4 regions of the Rahnella sp. PD12R genome follow, and region 4 is predicted to be linked to each of the others. Evidence: predicted binding sites of a transcription regulator. Region 4 holds the regulator's gene; each other region holds the start of a gene.
The links. The regulator CRP, encoded in region 4, controls carbon source genes, mostly activating them, when cyclic AMP is high. The targets are predictions, from matches to a motif close to ATGTGANNNNNNTCACAT.
Positions count from the first base shown of each region.

Region 1: the regulator CRP is predicted to act here: its motif matches at 1,648-1,665, upstream of KWG64_RS01900 (DeoR family transcriptional regulator).
Region 2: the regulator CRP is predicted to act here: its motif matches at 3,331-3,348, upstream of udp (uridine phosphorylase).
Region 3: the regulator CRP is predicted to act here: its motif matches at 2,413-2,430, upstream of yrbN (protein YrbN).

Region 1 is NZ_JAHTMS010000001.1:394,172-399,362, reverse strand. It holds gene moeB (molybdopterin-synthase adenylyltransferase MoeB) at 1-202, opposite strand, end outside; gene moeA (molybdopterin molybdotransferase MoeA) at 205-1,446, opposite strand; gene KWG64_RS01900 (DeoR family transcriptional regulator) at 1,692-1,925, shown strand; gene tsgA (MFS transporter TsgA) at 1,998-3,194, opposite strand; gene xapA (xanthosine phosphorylase) at 3,204-4,037, opposite strand; gene KWG64_RS01885 (LysR family transcriptional regulator) at 4,197-5,105, shown strand; gene tsgA (MFS transporter TsgA) at 5,188-5,191, opposite strand, start outside.
Region 2 is NZ_JAHTMS010000012.1:17,883-23,073, forward strand. It holds gene rmuC (DNA recombination protein RmuC) at 39-1,559, opposite strand; gene KWG64_RS20625 (DedA family protein) at 1,717-2,244, opposite strand; gene udp (uridine phosphorylase) at 2,439-3,200, opposite strand; gene katE (catalase HPII) at 3,489-5,191, opposite strand, start outside.
Region 3 is NZ_JAHTMS010000006.1:115,745-120,935, forward strand. It holds gene pnp (polyribonucleotide nucleotidyltransferase) at 1-1,306, shown strand, start outside; gene nlpI (lipoprotein NlpI) at 1,437-2,321, shown strand; gene yrbN (protein YrbN) at 2,443-2,517, shown strand; gene KWG64_RS13500 (DEAD/DEAH family ATP-dependent RNA helicase) at 2,507-4,429, shown strand; gene KWG64_RS13505 (luciferase-like monooxygenase) at 4,520-5,191, opposite strand, start outside.
Region 4 is NZ_JAHTMS010000005.1:377,476-382,666, reverse strand. It holds gene KWG64_RS12815 (MFS transporter) at 1-451, opposite strand, end outside; gene KWG64_RS12810 (LysR substrate-binding domain-containing protein) at 656-1,567, shown strand; gene KWG64_RS12805 (OsmC family protein) at 1,569-1,976, opposite strand; gene crp (cAMP-activated global transcriptional regulator CRP) at 2,339-2,971, shown strand; gene KWG64_RS12795 (YccS/YhfK family putative transporter) at 3,033-5,108, shown strand.

The DNA of each region.
Region 1 (5,191 bases), on a different contig from region 4:
TGTCGAAATCCAGCAATGTCAGCGTGCCTGTTCCGGCGGCTGCCAGATATTGCGCCGCCGCACAGCCCAGACCGCCGAGGCCGACAATCAGCGCGTGGCTGGCTTTCAGCTTTTCCTGCGCATCGAAATCAAACCCTTTCAGCACGATCTGGCGGTTATAACGCAGGGTTTCGGCGTCCGTCAGTTCCGGCAGCGTCGCCATGATCAGCTCCGAAGCAGGGCGTTGAAAGGTTCGATTTCTACGATTTCGCCTGCGGCGACGTTTTCGCGCTCACGTTCAAGCACCACAAAACAGTTTGCAAGGCTGAATGAGCTGAAGACATGCGAGCCCTGATGGCCGGTGGTCCGTACTTCGAGCTGGCCTTCGGCGTTCGTGCTGAAAATACCGCGCTGGAAATCCAGGCGTCCGGCGGATTTCTTGAGCGGTGTCAAGGCCTTAGCTTTCAGGCGCGGCGGAAACTGCCAGGCGGTGTGGCCGGAAAGCTGAGCGATAAACGGTTGCACGAGCTGATAAAACGTCAGTGCAGCAGAAACCGGATTGCCCGGCAGGCCGCAGAACCAGCTGTCCTGCAATTTGCCGAACGCGAATGGTTTACCCGGTTTCATCGCCAGTTTCCAGAAACCAATCTCACCCAGTTCATCGAGCATTTGCTTGGTGTAATCGGCTTCACCCACGGACACGCCACCGCTGGAAATCACCAGATCGGCAAAGGCATTGGCTTCTTCAAAGGCTTTGCGCAGCGCCTGCGGATTATCGCGGATAATCCCTAAATCCAGCACGGTGCAGCCGAGCTGTTCGAGCATCAGACGCACGGCGAAACGGTTGGTGTCGTAAATCTGGCCTTCCTCTAACGGCGTGCCGACGGGTTGCAGTTCGTCCCCGGTCGAAAACACCGCGACTTTCAGCGCTTTCCAGACGTTAACTTCCGTCACACCTAAAGAAGCCAGCAGTGGCAATTCAGCTGCGCCGAGGCGCACACCCGCAGGCAGCACGCTGTCGCCTTGTTTGATGTCATCGCCGGTCAGACGGATATTCTGGCCTTTATGCACTTCTGCGGTGAACCGCACGCCCGCCTCCGACACGTCGGCCTGTTCCTGCATGATCACCGCGTCGGCACCTTGCGGAACCGGCGCGCCGGTCATGATGCGGATGCAGGTTCCGGCAGGCCATTCACCGTGGAAAGGCGCACCGGCAAAGGCTTTACCTGCCACAGGCAGAACGGCGTCCGTGTGCAAATCGGCACAGCGCACGGCGTAACCGTCCATCGCGGAATTATCAAAAGGCGGGACGAAAACCGGGGATTTCACCGGCGTGGCGGTAATGCGGCCTGCGGCGGCAGCGAGCGGGAGAGATTCGGCATCTTTCGCTGTTTTGGACGGGACATAAGCGCGCATTTTTTCCAGCGCTTCTTCCAGCGAGATCAGACCGGCAGTATTGAATTCCATGAAAATTCCTTTGAGGTTCATCCCGGCGGAACGGGTGTTTTCACCGGAACCGGGCGGGGAATTGGAGCATGCGCACAGTATGACAGAGAAACGCGGCGAACCAAAAATTGCGGAAGGCGTAAAAACTTCGTGGGGATTCCTGAAAAATTGAGATCGATCCCAAAATTAACAATGTAACGCAGGTATGATGGTTTCCGTTATTTGTGACATGAGTCACACAACTGTCAAATATACAGGAATAACCGGTGCTTAAAAAAAATCGCCATCAGGCCATCCTTCAGTTGGTAGAACAGCATGAAGTGTTACAGGTAAGCGAACTGGCACAATCGCTGGATGTGAGTCTTGAAACCATTCGTCGTGACCTGAGTGAAATGCAGGATAAAGGGTTGATTCTGCGTCGTCACGGTCGCGCCCGTCGTCTGGTTGCTCAGCCTGAAACATCCTGGCTAAACAGTTTGCAGCGCTGCCCGCAGCTTTAATCACGGCAGTGAAATAAGAAAAGGGAAGGCTCCGCAGAGTCTTCCCTTTTTTATACACAATACTTAAGTAAATCAGTGTACCGGTTGCTGCTCCAGCGCTTCGGCTTTGCTGTTGACTGAGGCAAAAATCAGCGCCGCCAGCAGGAAGACATAGGCGATGGTCGCGGTATTCAGCGCCCAGAATAACCCGTACTGGCTGTACACCAGCGACGACAGCGTGGAGAAAATCAGCGTCCCGATGGTGCCGATAGTCAGCAGGGCAGACGTCAGCGTTGGCGGCGAATTTCTGACCTGCAAACTGCCGTAGCTCATGATGCCGGAGAACAGGCCGGAATTGCAGAAGCCAAACAGACCGGCGCAAATCAGGATAAGCATCGGGTTCCCGCTGTTAGCCGCAACGGCCAGACTCACCAGCCCGACACCCGCTGAAATCAGCAGATACGTGCGCAGTTTCACGAAGCGAACGGTGAACTGATTCACAAACAGGCCGATGGATTTCACCGTCCAGTAGGTTGTGATGTAGAACGCCGCGCGGTCAGCCGCCATCCCGAAATGCTCTTTCAGCCAGCTTGGGAGCCACATGGTGAACACCGGTTCTGCCAGCAGGAAAGCAAACAGCGCGAAGCACAACACCCACACCGAAACGCCCCAGCGCCCGTGCTGCTGGCCGGTTGATGATTCTTTCTCAACAGTCTGCGGAATCGACGGGAATTTCTGCCCGACGCACAGCACGATCATCATCAGGCTCAGCACCGCCATGACGCCGTACATCGCCAGCCAGCTTGCGCCATGCTGGAATAAATACCCCAGCAGCAGAGACAGAATCACACCCGCCAGCGCAAAGAAGAAATCGGTGAGAATCAGGTTCGCCGAACGTTTCTTCGGATCTTCATTGATGCGCACCACCAGATAGCTGCCGATGGACATCATGATGCCGGACGCCGCGCCAATCAGGAAAACGCCGATACCGAACATGGTGATGGTCGGCATCAGGAACAGCGCGATGCAGGTCAGCACAGAGACGGTTGAGCCGGTAATCAGCTGTTTGCCCAGATTGAATCTGCGCATCAGCACGCCGCTTATCATGATCGGCAGAAACAGGCCGATGTTCATCAGTGTAAACATCTGTCCGATAAATCCGGGGTCTTTGCCAAACGCCTGCGACACCGGGCCGATCACGATACCGAGCGTTGAAACCAGCGCGCCGGTGAAGAAATAACTCAGCCAGGAAATCATATTGATCCGCTGGCGGTTGAATGCCTGTTCCATAGACGCCTCTTATTTTCCAGCCGCTGACAGGTCAGCGAAGAACGCGCGGATCAGTCGGGTGAAATCGCCTACCGCCAGTTTTGCGCAGCTCAGGGTTTGTTCGTGGGAAAGCGGGGTGTCGGATAAACCTTCGGCAAAGTTGGTCATGGCAGAAACCGCCAGCACTTTGAGGCCGCAGTGTCGCGCAGAAATCACTTCCGGCACGATGGACATGCCGACGACGTCGCAGCCGAGGGTTTGCATCATGCGGATTTCTGCAGGCGTTTCGAAGTTCGGGCCGGTGTAGGCGGCGAATACACCTTCTGCCACGTCGATGCCCAGTTTGCCGGCGACAGCGTGAAGCTGTGCGCGCAGATCTTTGTCATAGGCGTTCGCCAGGCTGAAGAAGCGCGGGCCGAAACGGTCGTCATTCGGGCCTGCCAGCGGGGATTCCGGCATAAAGCTGACGTGGTCGGTGAGCGCAACCAAACGGCCAGGCGCGACTTCTTTGCGCATGGAACCGGCGGCGTTGGTCGCCAGCAGGAATTCACAGCCCAGCAGTTTGAAGGTGCGCACCGCGCTGGTCATCACTGACATACCGTGGCCTTCATACATATGGCCGCGGCCTTTCATACACATTACCGGTACACCTTCGAGATGGCCCAGAACCAGTTCACCGGCGTGGCCGACGACGCTGCTTTGCGGGAACCCCGGCAGGTCGTGATAAGGAATGGTAATCGCACCGGACATATCGTCACACAGCGTGCCGAGGCCGGAACCTAAGATAAGCGCGGCGCGCGGAATAAAGCCCGGAGCACGCTGGCGGATAATTGCTGCACAGTCATACGCGTTGTTATTGAGCATGATCACTTCTCTCATTATTGACAGTAGGGTTGAGTTGAAGGCAATGCTAGGGTGAGCGGCCTGTGGCGTCTAATACCGTTCGCCACGGGGATTTATAGTCAAAATCTATAAATCCAATACGCTAATATTTAAGGGAAAATAAATGTTGCTGGAGAAAATGTGACGCGACCATTCACTGATTCAGTTTTCGATCTCGGCCAGATTAATCTCCGCCTGCTGCACTACTTTCGCGTCGTGGCCGAGGAACTGAGTTTCAGCAAAGCGGCGGTGCGGCTCAATATGTCGCAGCCGCCGCTGAGCCTGCATATCAAAGAGCTGGAACATCTGCTCGGCACGCCGCTGTTTCTGCGTACCACCCGTTCCGTGTCGCTGACACCGGCGGGTGCGGCGCTGATGCGCGAAGCAGGGCTGATGCTCGACAGCATCAACCGTTCCTTGCATCAGGTGCGCAAAATTGGCCGGGGGGAAATCGGGCATATTCAGTTTGGTACGGTGGGCACTGCCGCGTGGGGGCCGCTGATGCCGGTGCTGAACAATTTCGGCAGGCATGCGCCGGAAATCAGCTGGTCGATTACCGAACTTACGCCGGTTCAGCAAATCGATGCGTTGCAGCTGCAAAGGATTGATATCGGCATCTGGCGCGAGGCAAAGCTGGCGCTGCCGCAGGGATTATCGAGCAAGCTGATGGGACGTGAGAATGTGGCCGTGGCGCTGTCAGAAAATCATCCGCTGGCGGTCAGAAACAGTGTGGCGTTCAGCCAGCTGGCGAATGAAGATTTTATTCTGATGCCGATGAACACGTCGAGTCTGGGCAGTTATTTGTATTCGATGTGCCGTCAGCACGGTTTTCTGCCGCAGGTGAAACAGCAGGTGAATGAGCCGCAGACTGCGCTGGCGCTGGTGGCGAACGGTTACGGAATTACGTTGTTGCCGGAAAGTTATGCGCGGATCCACTGGCCAGGTGTGCGGTTTTGCGCACTGACGGAAATGCTGCCCGCCGATCTCTACGCCATTTATCAGGCGGATTCGGTGACACCGGCGGCAGCACGTTTTCTTGATCTGCTCTGACTCATTTCGATTCGGACAAATCTCAGCCCAAAAAAAAGCCGCAGGAATTTCCCGCGGCTTATTTAACCACTCAGTCTGCCCTTCAG
Region 2 (5,191 bases), on a different contig from region 4:
AATCAGTCCGACTCAGTGGAAACCTTTGCCAGCTTTAATTATTCACGCGGGTTCAGCGCCTGTTCTTCTTCCGCATCAGAGGTATCGGGCAGAGATGCGGTATCTTCCGGTTCATTTTCCGCTTTCGCTATCTCAGCCAGAGACGGGCTGATAGGCCGTTTAACTTCGACCCCCAGAGCACGGAAACTTTCAACCTGCCCTATAAGATTACCACGGCCTTGCGTGAGTTTATTCATCGCTGAGCGATAACTTCCCTGCGCTTTGTCGAGGCTTTGTCCCATCGACTCCATGTCATCCACGAACAACCGCAGCTTGTCATACAAACGGGCAGCGCGGTCGGCAATGCGTTTAGCGTTCTGGCTCTGATGCTCATAGCGCCATAAATTACTGATTGTACGCAAAGCCACCAGCAGCGTGGTCGGGCTGACAAGCATAATATTGTGACGCAGTGCTTCGCTGATCAATTCTGGCTCCCGGTCGATAGCCAGTAAAAAAGCAGGCTCAACGGGGATAAACATCAGGACGTAATCAAGGCTGCGCAAACCGGGAAGCTGCTGATAATCTTTACGGCCCAGCAGGCGGATATGGCCGCGGACAGACGCGATATGCTCATTCAGCGCCGCTTCACGCTCGCTGTCATCTTCACTGTTGAAGTAACGCTCGTAGGCCACCAGCGTCATCTTCGCGTCAATCACCACGTCTTTATTCTGCGGCAGACGCACCACCACATCGGGCTGCATTCGGCTGTTCGTATCAACCTGAACGCTGACCTGCGTCTGATATTCGTAACCCTCGCGCAGGCCGGACGCCTCCAGCACGCGGCTGAGCACCACTTCACCCCAGTTCCCCTGCGTTTTATTATCACCTTTCAGCGCTTTGGTGAGGTTCACCGCTTCGCGCGCCATCTCAACGTTCAGCTGTTGCAGGTTACGGATTTCGTGCGCCAGCGTGTGACGTTCACGGGCTTCCTGACCAAAACTGTCCTGCACCTGACGGCGGAAACCATCGAGCTGCTCGCGCAACGGCAGCAGAAGTTTATCGAGGCTTTGCTTGTTCTGTTCGTCGGCCCGGCGACCATTTTGTTCAAAAATACGGTTAGCCAGATTTTCAAACTGGCTGCTCAGGCGCTGTTCACTGTTGATCAGCAGGCGCTGTTTGTCTTCTGCCGCCATACGCGTTTCGTCCAGCCGCGTAGAAACCTCGCGCAGCTCGGCTTCCTGAGCGCTGTTAATTTCACGCTGGGCTCGTAATTCCTGGTTCAGTTGCTCACATTCATTTTGCCAGTGGGCCAGCAATTGCAACTTTTCCTGGCTGGCTGCCGCCGCGCTGTGCAATTTGCGCAGCTCAAGTTCCGTTTCACGCATTTGCTGCTGAACGGCTTGTCGCTCATTTTTGTGCGCATCGTTTTCCGCCTTCACTTGCTCCAGCGAATGCTCCAGCAACCGGCGCTGTGTTTCGTACTCTGCCTGTTGCTGCTGTTGCCGAAAACTGGCGACCAGCCAGCCGACTAACAGGCCGATTATCCCTGCGCCCAGGGCGTACAAAATGCTGATATCCACGCGTATTCCTTCTTAAAATCACTTGCGGTCACGGTAATAGCAGGCTGTATGGATGTCCAGTCTATTTTCAGGGGCATGACGCCTTTGCGAGACGTCTTCCAAAAAGGAATTTCTCCCGCCCGCCCCTCTTAAAGACTTCAGCAATGCAGCGCAGGATTCAGAACCAGCGGCTCAGCCATTGGATGCCAAAAGCGCCCGGCGCAAGAATGCCGAATGCCCAGATCAGTGCGGAGGTTACGTTGGCAATCTGGAAATACTTCTGCGGCATGCCACAGATCCCCGCCACCAGCGGCACTACGGCGCGGAGCGGGCCAAAGAAACGCCCGATAAATGCGCCCGGCATGCCCCATTTTTCGAAGAATGCATGCCCGCGAACCAGCATTTGCGGATGGCGCGAGAACGGCCAGAAATTCCCGACGCGATCCTGAAAATGTGCGCCGACCCAGTAAGAAAGCCAGTCGCCGAAGAATGCACCGGCCGCCGCTGCTGCCCATATCGGCCAGAACGGAATGCCGGTTTCACCAATCAGCGCCCCCAACCCCAACAGAATAAAAGTGGCCGGAAGGAGCAGAGATAAAAACGCCAGAGATTCGCCAAAAGCGAGGAAGAACACGATCGGCGCAGCCCATACCTGATGCGCGCGGATAAAGGTCGTTGTGTAATCCAGAAGGTCGTGAACAGTCAAAAAGCAGTTCCTTTTGTCAGCGGTTTTGTGTCAGCGGCTTTTTATCAGCAGTTGTTTATCAGCAGATAAGTCGCCGGATTGATAAATTATTCCAGACACTTTACTAACACGACCTTAACAGATCTGATTATCGGGGCAAAAAAATGGGCCGCCAGAGGCAGCCCACAGATGTGATGTGTTTGTTTTAGTATTTTTTAGATCAGGCGACGGGCGGCTTCTACAACGATTTTCACCGCGTGGCTTTCGGTCTTTTTCATCGTTTCCGCGTCAGGAATTTCCTGCTGCGTGCGGTTTACGATAACACCGGCAACCATACCTGCACGCAGGCCCTGGCTTGCACACATGGTCAGCAGTGTGGCGGATTCCATTTCGTAGTTCATCACGCCCATTTCCTGCCACTCTTTCATCGATTCTTTGAAGCGACGAACAACGCGGCCAGAGAAGGTGTCGTAACGTTCCTGACCCGGATAGAAGGTGTCAGAAGACGCGGTTACGCCGATGTGCGTTGCAGCGCCAACAGATTCTGCCGCCGCGACCAGCGCCGTGGTACAGGCGAAATCGGCGACAGCCGGGAATTCCATCGGTGCAAAGTGCAGGCTCGCGCCATCAAGTCGAACAGCAGCCGTCGTGACCAGAACATCGCCCACATTGATATGCGGCTGAATAGCGCCGGTCGTACCCACGCGCAGGAAAGTCCGGATACCCAGCTGTGCCAGCTCTTCCACCGCGATGGACGTAGACGGGCCGCCGATACCGGTTGAACAAACGATCACAGATTTGCCGTCAAGCTCAGCACGCCATGAGGTAAATTCGCGATGAGAAGCCAGACGCACCGGGTTCTCCATCAGTTTGGCAATTTTCTCCACGCGCTCAGGGTCGCCGGGAACAATCGCCAGCGTGGCACCGTTTAAATCTTTTTTGGCCAGGCCAAGGTGGAAAACTTCAGGCTGAGACATAACAAACTCCTCTGTAAGTAAGGTCATTTATTGGCAGGAGGAACACCCGGCAACTGTACTGAACATTGTGACGTTATTTCGTGACGGCAGTCACTATGATGTAACAACAAGAATCACGCATACATTTAATTTGTGACGCAAATCACAAATTAAATGTATTACGCCGAAATTTTAAGCAGACTGATGCTTTGCAGGATGAAGTATTTCCCGAACGGAGAAATAAAAGCAGGCGTTGCCATATCACTGATGAATGACGCCGCCTGCCGGTGAGGCTGATTAAAATTCAACTCAGGCCGGAACGGCTCCGGCTGCCGCACTGCGCGACCAGACGCGATGTTTTGCCATTTCTTTCAGGAACGCTTTCAGTAATTTTCCTTCCGCCTTTTCGCCTTCGATAATCCCGTCCTCCGGTACGTCATCCGTCAGCCCCAGCAGCGGTTTAAAGCGACGGGCGTCTCCGCTCAGCCCGATAACTTTCAGATGTTTATAGGCTTCAAGCACGTAATGGCGGGAATCACCGTTCATCAGCAAAGCATCGATGTGTCCGTGAGGCACAATAACGGCGTCCACGGTAATGGACGGCGAACCGGCAAACGTGGCATCTACCGGCAATGTCGAACCATCATCGGCAATTACATTTCCCAGATGGCTGGCCAGAAGTTTGGGATGAACGCCCGCAGCCTGAAGCGCCTGCAAAGTTTCCAGCACATCTGCAGCATTCACGCCTTCGCCCAGCAGCACCGCCACCTGACGCCCTTTTATCGTCCCTTTTCCGCTGGCGTACAAACTCAGTGACGGATCTGCTTCCAGGCCATTAACCGGTTTCGGAGGCTTAACCTTCCTCGTTTGCGCCGAAAGTGTAATGCCCAGATTTTTCGCAACGATAGCCGCCAGAGTCTGGTCAACGTGCGCCAGCAAATCCACCACGCGTTCGCGAATATACGGCCGTACCACTTTGGATAACTCAAAGGAGAATGCCCCGGCAATATGGTCCTGCTCCACTGGAGTCTGACTCAGCCAGAACAGCCGCGGATGCGCATAGTATTCTGCAAATGATTCGCTTCGCTGCCGGATTTTTTCAGCATCAATACGCTCAGGGTAACTTTCAAATCCGCCTCCCGACGCAGCCGGTGGCGTTTCTCGCGGCCAGTTATTGTTGATTGAATTCGGCTCGTAATTAGCCGGATTGGTATCGACATCCTGCCGGTGCATCCCGTCGCGCTGAAAATTATGGTACGGGCAGGTTGGCCGGTTAATCGGGATCTCATGGAAATTCGGCCCCCCCAGACGGCTGATTTGCGTATCGGTATAGGAGAACAGACGCCCCTGCAACAGCGGATCATTTGTAAAATCAATGCCGGGCACAACGTGTCCCGGGTGGAAAGCGACCTGCTCGGTTTCCGCGAAGTAGTTGTCCGGGTTACGGTTAAGCACCATTTTCCCGACAAGCTCCACCGGCACCAGTTTTTCAGGGATCAGCTTGGTCGGGTCGAGCAAATCGAAATCAAACTTGAATTCGTCCTCTTCCGGGATCAGCTGAACGCCCAGTTCATATTCGGGATAATCGCCGGCTTCGATGGCTTCCCACAAATCGCGCCGGTGGAAATCGGCATCTTTCCCTGCCAGTTTCTGCGCCTCGTCCCACAACAGAGAAGCCTTACCCGCCAGCGGTTTCCAGTGAAAACGGACAAACGTCGCTTTCCCTTTGGCATTCACAAAGCGGAAAGTGTGGATCCCGAAACCTTCCATCGTGCGGTAACTGCGCGGAATGCCCCGGTCAGACATCGCCCAAAAAACGTTATGCAGCGTTTCGGGCTGGAGGGAAACATAGTCCCAGAAGGAGTCATGCGCGCTGGCACCTTGTGGAATTTCGTTGTGCGGCTCGGGTTTTACGGCGTGGACAAAATCAGGAAATTTATGGGCATCCTGAATGAAGAAGACCGGCGTGTTATTGCCGACCAGATCATAAATCCCTTCATCGGTATAAAACT
Region 3 (5,191 bases), on a different contig from region 4:
CAAATCTGATGTTGTTCAGGCTCTGCAAGCTGAAGACGAATCTCTGGATGCGGGCGAAATCTCCGACATCCTGGGCAGCATCGAGAAGAACGTGGTTCGTAGCCGTGTTCTGCGTGGCGAGCCGCGTATCGATGGCCGTGAAAAAGACATGATCCGCGGTCTGGACGTGCGTACTGGTGTTCTGCCACGTACACACGGTTCTGCGCTGTTCACCCGTGGTGAAACTCAGGCCCTGGTTACCGCAACTCTGGGTACTGCACGTGATGCGCAGAATCTGGATGAGCTGATGGGCGAGAAGACTGATAGCTTCCTGTTCCACTACAACTTCCCTCCGTACTCTGTAGGTGAAACAGGTATGGTTGGTTCGCCAAAACGTCGTGAGATTGGCCATGGCCGTCTTGCTAAACGTGGCGTGCTGGCAATGATGCCAAAACCAGAAGACTTCCCTTACACCGTACGTGTAGTTTCTGAAATCACCGAATCTAACGGTTCATCTTCAATGGCTTCTGTTTGTGGTGCTTCTCTGGCCCTGATGGATGCAGGTGTTCCGATTAAAGCCGCTGTTGCGGGTATCGCAATGGGTCTGGTTAAAGAAGACGACAGCTTTGTCGTTCTGTCCGACATTCTGGGTGACGAAGATCACCTGGGCGATATGGACTTCAAAGTGGCCGGTAGCCGCGACGGTATCACCGCGCTGCAGATGGACATTAAAATCGAAGGTATCACCCGCGAAATCATGCAGGTGGCTCTGAACCAGGCTAAGGGTGCGCGTCTGCACATTCTGGGCGTAATGGAACAGGCTATCAGCACACCACGTGGCGATATCTCTCAGTTTGCTCCACGCATCCACACCATCAAGATCAGTCCGGACAAAATCAAAGACGTGATCGGTAAAGGTGGTTCTGTGATCCGTGCTCTGACTGAAGAAACTGGCACCACTATCGAAATCGAAGATGACGGTACTGTGAAAATCGCAGCAACCGACGGCGAGAAAGCGAAATACGCTATCCGTCGTATCGAAGAGATCACTGCAGAAATCGAAGTGGGTCGTATCTATCAGGGTAAAGTGACCCGTATCGTTGACTTTGGTGCGTTTGTTGCCATCGGCGGCGGTAAAGAAGGTCTGGTTCACATCTCTCAAATCGCTGATAAGCGCGTTGAGAAAGTGACTGATTACCTGCAGATGGGCCAGGAAGTTCCGGTTAAGGTTCTGGAAGTTGACCGTCAGGGTCGTGTGCGTCTGAGCATCAAAGAAGCTACCGCACCAACTCAGGACGATACAACTGAGCAACCTGCAGCTGAATAATCTGTAACAGAAGTTTTACAGCTCCTTTCCACTTGGACGGGAGCTGTTCGTCTCACGAACGTAGGGATGCGTTTGTGTTAAGCAAGCGGATGACAGGACGTTCATCCAATGTTTGTCTCCGGGAGTAGAAATGAAGCCTTTCTTGCGCTGGTGTTATGTTGCGACAGCACTTATGTTGGCAGGATGCAGCAACCATGATTGGCGTAAAAATGAAGTTCTGGCGATTCCGTTGCAGCCGACGTTGCAGCAGGAAGTCATTCTGGCACGCATGGAACAAATACTTGCCAGCCGGTCATTGACTGACGATGAGAGAGCACAGCTATTATATGAGCGCGGTGTGCTGTATGATAGTCTCGGGCTAAGAGCACTGGCGCGAAATGATTTTTCACAAGCGCTGTCTATTCGTCCTGATATGCCAGAAGTTTTTAACTACCTGGGGATTTACCTAACGCAGGCAGGCAATTTCGATGCTGCCTATGAAGCGTTTGATTCTGTACTAGAGCTTGATCCAACTTACAACTACGCGCGTTTGAACCGAGGTATCGCACTGTATTACGGTGGCCGATTCTCGTTAGCGCAGGATGATCTGCAGGCGTTTTATCGAGACGATCCAAATGATCCCTTCCGTTCGTTATGGCTTTACCTTGCGGAGCGAGAAATCAATCCGAAGAATGCCGAAGTAGCGCTTCAACAGCGTTATGACAAAGCGGACAGAGGGCAATGGGGATGGAATATCGTCGAATTCTACCTGGGCAAGATCAGCGAATCTACGCTGATGGAACGCCTCAAGGCAGAAGCAACGGATAACACTTCGCTCGCTGAGCATCTCAGTGAAACTGACTTCTATTTAGGTAAGTATTACCTAAGTCTGGGGGACAAGAACAGCGCCGCGGCACTGTTCAAACTGACGGTAGCTAACAACGTTCATAACTTTGTTGAGCACCGCTATGCATTGTTGGAATTGGCGCTTTTGGGCCATGAGCAAGACGACCTATCAGAATCGGACCAGCAATAGCTGACGACACCAATCAGCCTTTTTAATCATGGTATTAACCATTTTTAAGCGCCTTAACGGGCGAGGGTTGCTTTGTTCGTTTTATAATCTAATTTGAGCCGGTTCACACTTTTCAATGAAAATGACTGAAAATTTTCTCGACGAGTTATGTAGACTGGCTGCCATTATTAATGAGGCACGTGTACATGACTACTGAGCTTGAAACCTCTTTTGCTGACCTGGGGCTGTCTGCTCCGATCATTTCTGCCCTGACTGATTTGGGCTACGAAAAACCATCACCAATCCAGGCTGAGTGTATTCCTCACCTGTTAAATGGCCGCGACGTTCTGGGTATGGCTCAGACAGGTTCCGGTAAAACCGCAGCGTTCTCTTTACCGCTGCTGCATAACATCGATGCTTCACTGAAAGCACCACAAATTCTTGTTCTGGCACCCACCCGCGAACTGGCGGTTCAGGTTGCTGAAGCAATGACTGATTTCTCTAAACATATGCATGGCGTGAATGTGGTTGCCCTTTATGGCGGCCAGCGCTATGACGTTCAGCTGCGCGCACTGCGTCAGGGTCCACAAGTTGTTGTAGGTACCCCGGGCCGTCTGCTGGACCACCTGAAACGCGGCACCCTGAACCTCTCTAACCTGAGCGGTCTGGTGCTGGACGAAGCTGATGAAATGCTGCGTATGGGCTTCATCGAAGACGTCGAAACTATCATGGCGCAGATCCCGGCTGAACATCAGACCGCGCTGTTCTCTGCAACCATGCCAGAAGCTATCCGTCGCATTACCCGTCGCTTCATGAAAGAGCCTCAGGAAGTGCGTATCCAGTCAAGCGTGACAACGCGTCCGGACATCAGCCAGAGCTACTGGTCTGTATACGGCCTGCGTAAAAACGAAGCGCTGGTTCGTTTCCTGGAAGCAGAAGATTTTGATGCGGCGATCATCTTCGTTCGTACCAAAAACGCAACGCTGGAAGTGGCAGAAGCACTGGAACGTAGCGGCTACAGCAGCGCTGCACTGAACGGTGACATGAACCAGGCCCTGCGTGAGCAGACTCTGGAACGTCTGAAAGATGGCCGTCTGGACATTCTGATCGCAACTGACGTGGCAGCACGTGGTCTCGACGTAGAACGTATCAGCCTGGTTGTTAACTACGACATCCCGATGGACTCAGAATCTTACGTTCACCGTATCGGCCGTACCGGTCGTGCAGGTCGTGCAGGTCGCGCATTGCTGTTCGTTGAGAACCGCGAACGCCGTCTGCTGCGCAACATTGAACGTACAATGAAGCTTACCATTCCAGAAGTTGAAATCCCAACTGCGGAAGTTCTGGGCGAACGTCGTCTGGCTAAGTTCGCAGCAAAAGTTCAGCAACAACTGGAAAGCAGCGATCTGGATCAGTACCGCGCTCTGCTGGCGAAACTGCAACCTGCAGAAGAGCTGGACATCGAAACGCTGGCCGCTGCACTGCTGAAAATGGCACAGGGCGAACGTCCTCTGATCGTTCCTGCTGATCAGCCGTTCAAAAGCCGTCCACCACGTCGTGAATTCGAAGATCGTGGTGACCGCGGTGATCGTGGCGATCGTCGTGACCGTCCGGCGCGTAACAGCGACCGCCCTGCACGTGATGGCGACAGCCCACGTCGTGAGCGTCGTGACGCTGGCGATATGGAACTGTATCGTATCGAAGTGGGCCGCGATGATGGCGTTGAAGTTCGTCATATCGTTGGCGCTATCGCTAACGAAGGCGACATCAGCAGCCGTTACATCGGTAACATCAAACTGTTCGGTACGCACTCCACTATCGAGTTGCCGAAGGGTATGCCGGGCGAGATTCTGTCTCACTTCACCCGTACCCGTATCCTGAACAAACCGATGAACATGCAGTTGATCGGTGATGCGCAGCCACAGGCTCCGCGTCGCGACCGTCCGGCAGGTGCTGGTGGTGAGCGTCGTGGTAACGGTGCTCCGCGTCCGTTCAATGGTGAACGTCGTGAAGGTGGCCGTGGTAACGGTGCTCCACGTTCTTTCAACGGCGACCGTCGTGAAGGTTCTTCAGCAGCCGGTGACCGTCGTCCGCCAAGCCGCGCACCACGTCGTACTACTGACGCATAATAATCTGACTTCAGTTCGCTGAACTTCAGATAATAAAAAACCAGCCTTTTGACGGGCTGGTTTTTTTTCGTCTGCCATTTACCGCAACGTTTATCCGATGCGCTGTTCTTTCACCAAATCGCCCTGTAACTGAGAGACGATTTCGAATGAACGCAGGCGGGCTTCATGATTAAAAATCTGCCCGTTAATCATCAGCTCATCGGCTTCGGTTTCGCGCAAGATAGACTGCAACCCCTGACGAATCGACTCTTTATTGCCGACGACTGACATCCGCAGCGCATTATCCACGCCAAAGCGTTCTGACGCTGACCACAGGCTTTCGATGTTATCGACCGGTGCCGGTAATTTCCCCGGCATGCCGCGGCGTAAATTGATGAACTGCTGCTGGTTCGAGGTAAACATCCGCTGCGCTTCTTCGTCTGTATCTGCGGCAATCGCATTGATACACACCATTGCATACGGCTTTTCGAGTTGCGCGGAAGGCTGGAATTTACTGCGATAAATTGCCAGCGCCTGATACAGCATGTCGGGCGCAAAGTGCGATGCAAAGGCAAACGGCAGGCCAAGTGCGGCGGCGAGTTGTGCGCTGTAGAGGCTGGAACCCAGCAGCCAGATTGGCACATGCAGACCCTGACCCGGAACCGCCTGGACGGCCTGCTGCGGCTGAACGTCGCCGAAATACATCTGCAATTCCTGAACATCCTGCGGGAAATTATCAATCTCCCCGGAAAGATGACGGCGCAGTGCAATCATCGTGCGCTG
Region 4 (5,191 bases):
CAATCAGCGGCCCGGCGGTCATCGCCAGACCGGCGGATGACAGCAATACGGACTGCGCGAAAGTGCGCTGCCCGACATCAAAATTCGAGACCACCGCTTTGGCGCAGGAACACGGATAACCGGAATGCCCGACGCCGGAAAGAAAGCGAAACGTCACCAGTAAACCGAGGCCGAATCCCAGCAAACCGAAGCAGAGCGCGAACCCGCCGAGCAAAAACAGCGAGATACCGAGTACTTTCTTGTAGCCGAATCGGTCATTCAGCCAGCCAGCAGGAATTTGAAACAGCGAATAGGCCAGGAAGAAAATGCCTGTGATGTAACCCAGCTGCTCCGGTTGCAGGTTAAATTCCCGCTCAATCGGCAACAGCGCGAACCCCATCACCGTTTTGTCGATATACACCACCGCATAACCGACGAACAGCAGGAAGATCATCAGGGAACGACTTTTCATAGCGGATATCCCTTTTTGTTATCACCGCGTCAGAAGTTCTCACTGTCGGGCGAATAGTAAAATGCGACATGCATCACGTAATCAACTGAATAACAACACATTATTTATTCCAAATCTGAAGCTATCAGCTTTACAGGTTTGCCATAAGATGCAATTTTTGGGTAGGTGATGCTTTTTACTGATAGGGCTTTCAAGCGAGGCGACATGCGTTATTTACCGAAATTGCAGCAACTCAAGGTTTTCCAGCAGGTTATCCGCAGCGGCAGCATTCGCGGCGCGGCGCGGGCGATGAATCAGTCGCAGCCCGCCGTCAGCAGAACCTTGCGGGAACTGGAACAAACGCTTGAAACTCAGCTTATCGTGCGCGGCAATCAGGGCATGGCGCTGACGGAAACCGGCCGCGCCTTTGCGCAGCGCATGCAGTTTATTCTCGAAGAACTTGAACGCGCGGCGGATGAGATCCGGCAGATCAATCAGTATTCGCAGGGTTCGGTGGCTATCGGGTTTTCATCACTGCTGGCGCTGACGGTGTTTCCGGCTCTCAATGAAGCATTCAAAACGCAGTTTCCCCAGTCCAAACTGCTGATTAAGGAAGGCCAGCTTTCGACGCTGTTACCGGCGCTGCGTGAAGGGAAACTCGATTTTGCCGTCGGGACCGCCGGGCCGGGTTTTCCGCTGGAAGATTTGGTGCGTGAACCGCTGTTTAGCGCGCCGTTTGGCGTGATTGCGCGGCAAGGGCATCCGCTGGCAGGTGCCACCACGCTCGAAGAATTACAGGGCGCGCGCTGGGTGTTGCCGGAAACGGATATGGGTTACTACCAGCAGATTCAGCTTTCGATGAACGGCTTTAATGCGCCAGCCGGTGAAACGCCGGTAAGAACGGATTCGGTGGTGTGCGGGCTGAATATGGTGTTGCAGTCGGATTATCTGACGATTGTGGCGAAGGCGATGCGCGCGCCGTTCGGCTTGCAGGAAAGACTTTGCCTGCTCAATATCGATACGCTGCCGGAAGCGGAATATTGCGTACTCTATTCGCAGAAATCGCCGCTGACATTTGCTGCGCGGCGATTTCTGGATTTACTGCGAAGTCAGTGCCAGTCGTATCGCTGGTCGTGACTTATTCGGCGTTCACGACTTCAAAACTGTGGGTGATCGTCGCGGCTTTGCCCAGCATCAGGGATACAGAGCAATATTTTTCCGCAGACAGGCTGACCGCGCGTTCCACAATTTTATCCGTCAGGTCTTTGCCGGTGACGATGAAATGCAGGTTGATGTGCGTGAACAGACGCGGTGCTTCTTCGCGGCGCTGAGACGTCAGTTTCACTTCGCAGTCACGCACGTCGTTACGGCCTTTTTGCAAAATAGACACCACATCAATCGCGCTGCAACCGCCCGCCGACATCAGCAACATTTCCATCGGGCTCGGGGCTTTGTCGCCCGCATTACCGTCCATTGTGATCTGATGGCCCGACGCTGACTCACCTAAAAACGTCAGCCCTTCTACCCATTTTACGCGTGCGTGCATGTGCTCTTCTCCCGGTGGATAAATTCGTCAAATTTTCCCCTCAGACTACCCTTTCACCCAAAAACTGGCAACGTAACCCGATCGCCATCATGCTGAAGCGAGACAACAGAAGACAGCATTGCAAACCTGTGTTACAAACAAAGCCGAAACATACTTTCCAGTAAATTGCGGTGACGGTTTTTGCGGTTTAAGAACAGAACCCACGGTGTTAACAGCAATAATCAGGCTGTTTCACTCCGACATCCGCTTGCAGCATTTCTGGGGAGTTATATGCTGAAAGGGCGCTTTTTAAAGTAAGTGCCGTACAGGGAACTCTGAGCCCTGTGATTTTGGGCAGCGATAACAACAGAGGATAATAGCAAATGGTTCTCGGCAAGCCACAAACAGACCCGACTCTCGAATGGTTCCTGTCTCACTGTCATATACATAAGTATCCTTCTAAAAGTACGCTGATTCACCAAGGTGAAAAAGCCGAAACGCTGTACTACATCGTGAAAGGGTCGGTTGCCGTCCTGATTAAAGATGAAGAAGGCAAAGAAATGATACTGTCATACCTTAACCAAGGTGACTTCATCGGCGAGCTGGGACTCTTCGAAGAAGGGCAGGAACGCAGTGCCTGGGTTCGTGCTAAAACTGCCTGCGAAGTGGCTGAAATTTCTTATAAAAAATTCCGCCAGCTGATTCAGGTAAACCCGGATATTCTGATGCGTCTTTCCGCGCAGATGGCAAACCGTCTGCAAGTGACGTCAGAGAAAGTCGGCAACCTTGCCTTCCTCGACGTAACAGGCCGTATCGCGCAAACTTTGCTTAATCTGGCTAAACAGCCTGATGCAATGACCCATCCGGACGGGATGCAAATCAAGATCACCCGTCAGGAAATCGGCCAAATCGTCGGTTGTTCACGTGAAACAGTCGGACGTATTCTCAAAATGCTGGAAGATCAGAGCCTGATCTCCGCACACGGTAAAACGATTGTCGTTTACGGCACACGTTAATCCCTCAGGAATTGGCGCGACAGCTTACTGTCGCGCCTTTTTTATGGGCTAAGCTTTACCCATGACGCTATGGCGAAGACTGTTCTATCATCCCGAAGTTAACTACGCGCTGCGCCAGACGCTGGTGTTGTGCCTGCCTGTCGGTATTTGCTGGCTGTTTGGCAATCTGCAAATGGGCCTGCTGTTTTCCCTGTGCCCGGCCTGCTGCAACGTCGCCGGCCTTGATACCCCGCACAAACGCTTTTTCAAACGCCTGATTATCGGCGGTTCGCTGTTTGCCGTCAGCAGTATCCTTTTACAGGTGATGCTCGAAAACTGGCACATTCCTCTGCCGCTCATCATGTTAACGCTGGCTTTGCTGCTCGGCGTCACCGGTGAAATCAGTCCGCTGCATGCGCGCCTGTTGCCCGGCGCGCTGGTGGCCACCATCTTTACGCTGAGTATGGTCGGCGTGAGGCCAATGTGGCAGGCACCCGCGCTTTTTGCCGCCGGCACCGCCTGGTACGGGCTGTTTAACTGGGCGTGGTTCCGTATTTCCGAAGAACAACCGATGCGCGAAACGCTCAGCCAGCTGTATTTGCAACTGGCCGATTATTTCGAAGCCAAGTACAGCCTGCTGACGCAACATACCGATCCGGAAACTGCACTTCCGCCGCTGCTCAAACGCCAGCAGCAGGTTATCGACCTGATTGCGTTGTTGTATCAGCAACTGCACATGCTGCCGCAGCATGGACATCATCATCACCACAAACGGTTGTTCCAGCGTTTTCAGGTGGCGCTCGATTTGCAGGAGCACATTACGGTCAGCCTGCATCAGCCGGAAGAAGTGCAAAAACTGGTGGAAGAAAGCCACGCCGAAGCGGTGATCCGCCGGAATGCGCAGGTGATTTCCGCCCGTCTGCGCGTGATTGCGGACGATATTCTCTACCATCGCCTTTCCGAACGCTTCACCATGGCGAATGAGCTGGCGGCGCTGGAAAAAATCGCGGCGCAGAACCCGCAGAATCCGGTCGGCCAGTTCTGTTATTACCATTTCAGCCGTATCGCGCGACTGCTGCGGACGCAACGCCCGCTGTACCGCCGCGATCTGATGAACTCCCAGCCGCGCCTGCCTTTCTGGCCTGCGGTGAAAAGCTACCTGTCCTTTAAATCCTCCGCCCTGCGCAATGCCGCGCGCCTCGGGCTGATTCTGGCGATCGGTAGCAGCCTCGGGCTTTTCTTCAATCTGCCCAAGCCGTACTGGATTTTGCTGACCATCATGCTGGTCAGCCAGAACGGTTATAACGCCACGCGTGTGCGTATCCAGCACCGTGCACTCGGCACGCTGGCCGGTCTGCTGATTGCCGCCGGATTACTGAGGCTGGAATTGCCGGAAGGCATCACGCTGATTTGCATGCTGGTCATCACGCTGGTGTCGTATACCGTGCTGCGCAAGAACTACGGTCTGGCGGTCATCGGTATGACGGTGACCGCAGTTTATACGTTGCAATTGCTGGCGATGAACGGCATCCATTTTCTGGTGCCGCGCCTGATTGATACGCTGATCGGTTGCGCGCTGGCCTTCGGCGGCAGCATCTGGCTGTGGCCGCAATGGCAAAGTGGCCTGATGCGCCAGAACGCCCATCAGGCGCTGGAAACCTATCAGGACGCCATCCGGCTGATTCTGCAAGAAAATCCCGACGCCTCTCAACTTGCGTACACCCGTATGCAGGTCAATCAGGCGCACAACAAGCTGTTCACCTCGCTGAGCCAGGCGATGCAGGAACCGGGTTTTAACTCGCATTATCTGGCGGATATGCGTTTGTGGGTCACGCACAGTCAGTTTGTCGTTGAGCACATCAACGCGATGACCATTCTCGCGCGCGAGCATTACATGCTGCCGGAAAAGCTGGCGACGGAGTATTTGCAGACCTGCGAAATCGCGCTGCAAAGCTGCCAGCAGCGGTTGCTTTACGACGGGCCTGGTAGTGAGAACACCTTGTTTAATGCGCCGGAGCTGCACCCGGATATGCCGCTGACCGAAATGGAGCGCCATCTGCGGAGGATGATTTCGCACCTGAGTGTGATGCATACCATTTCGTCACTGGCGTGGAAGCAGAGACCACACCACGGGATCTGGCTGACGCGGCGGGCGTAAAAGGGGAGATCCCCTTTTATATCCCCTGTTTGAGGGTTGGGTTTCACTTGCCGTGAGGGCTGGATCGAGAAGGTTTCGGTTTC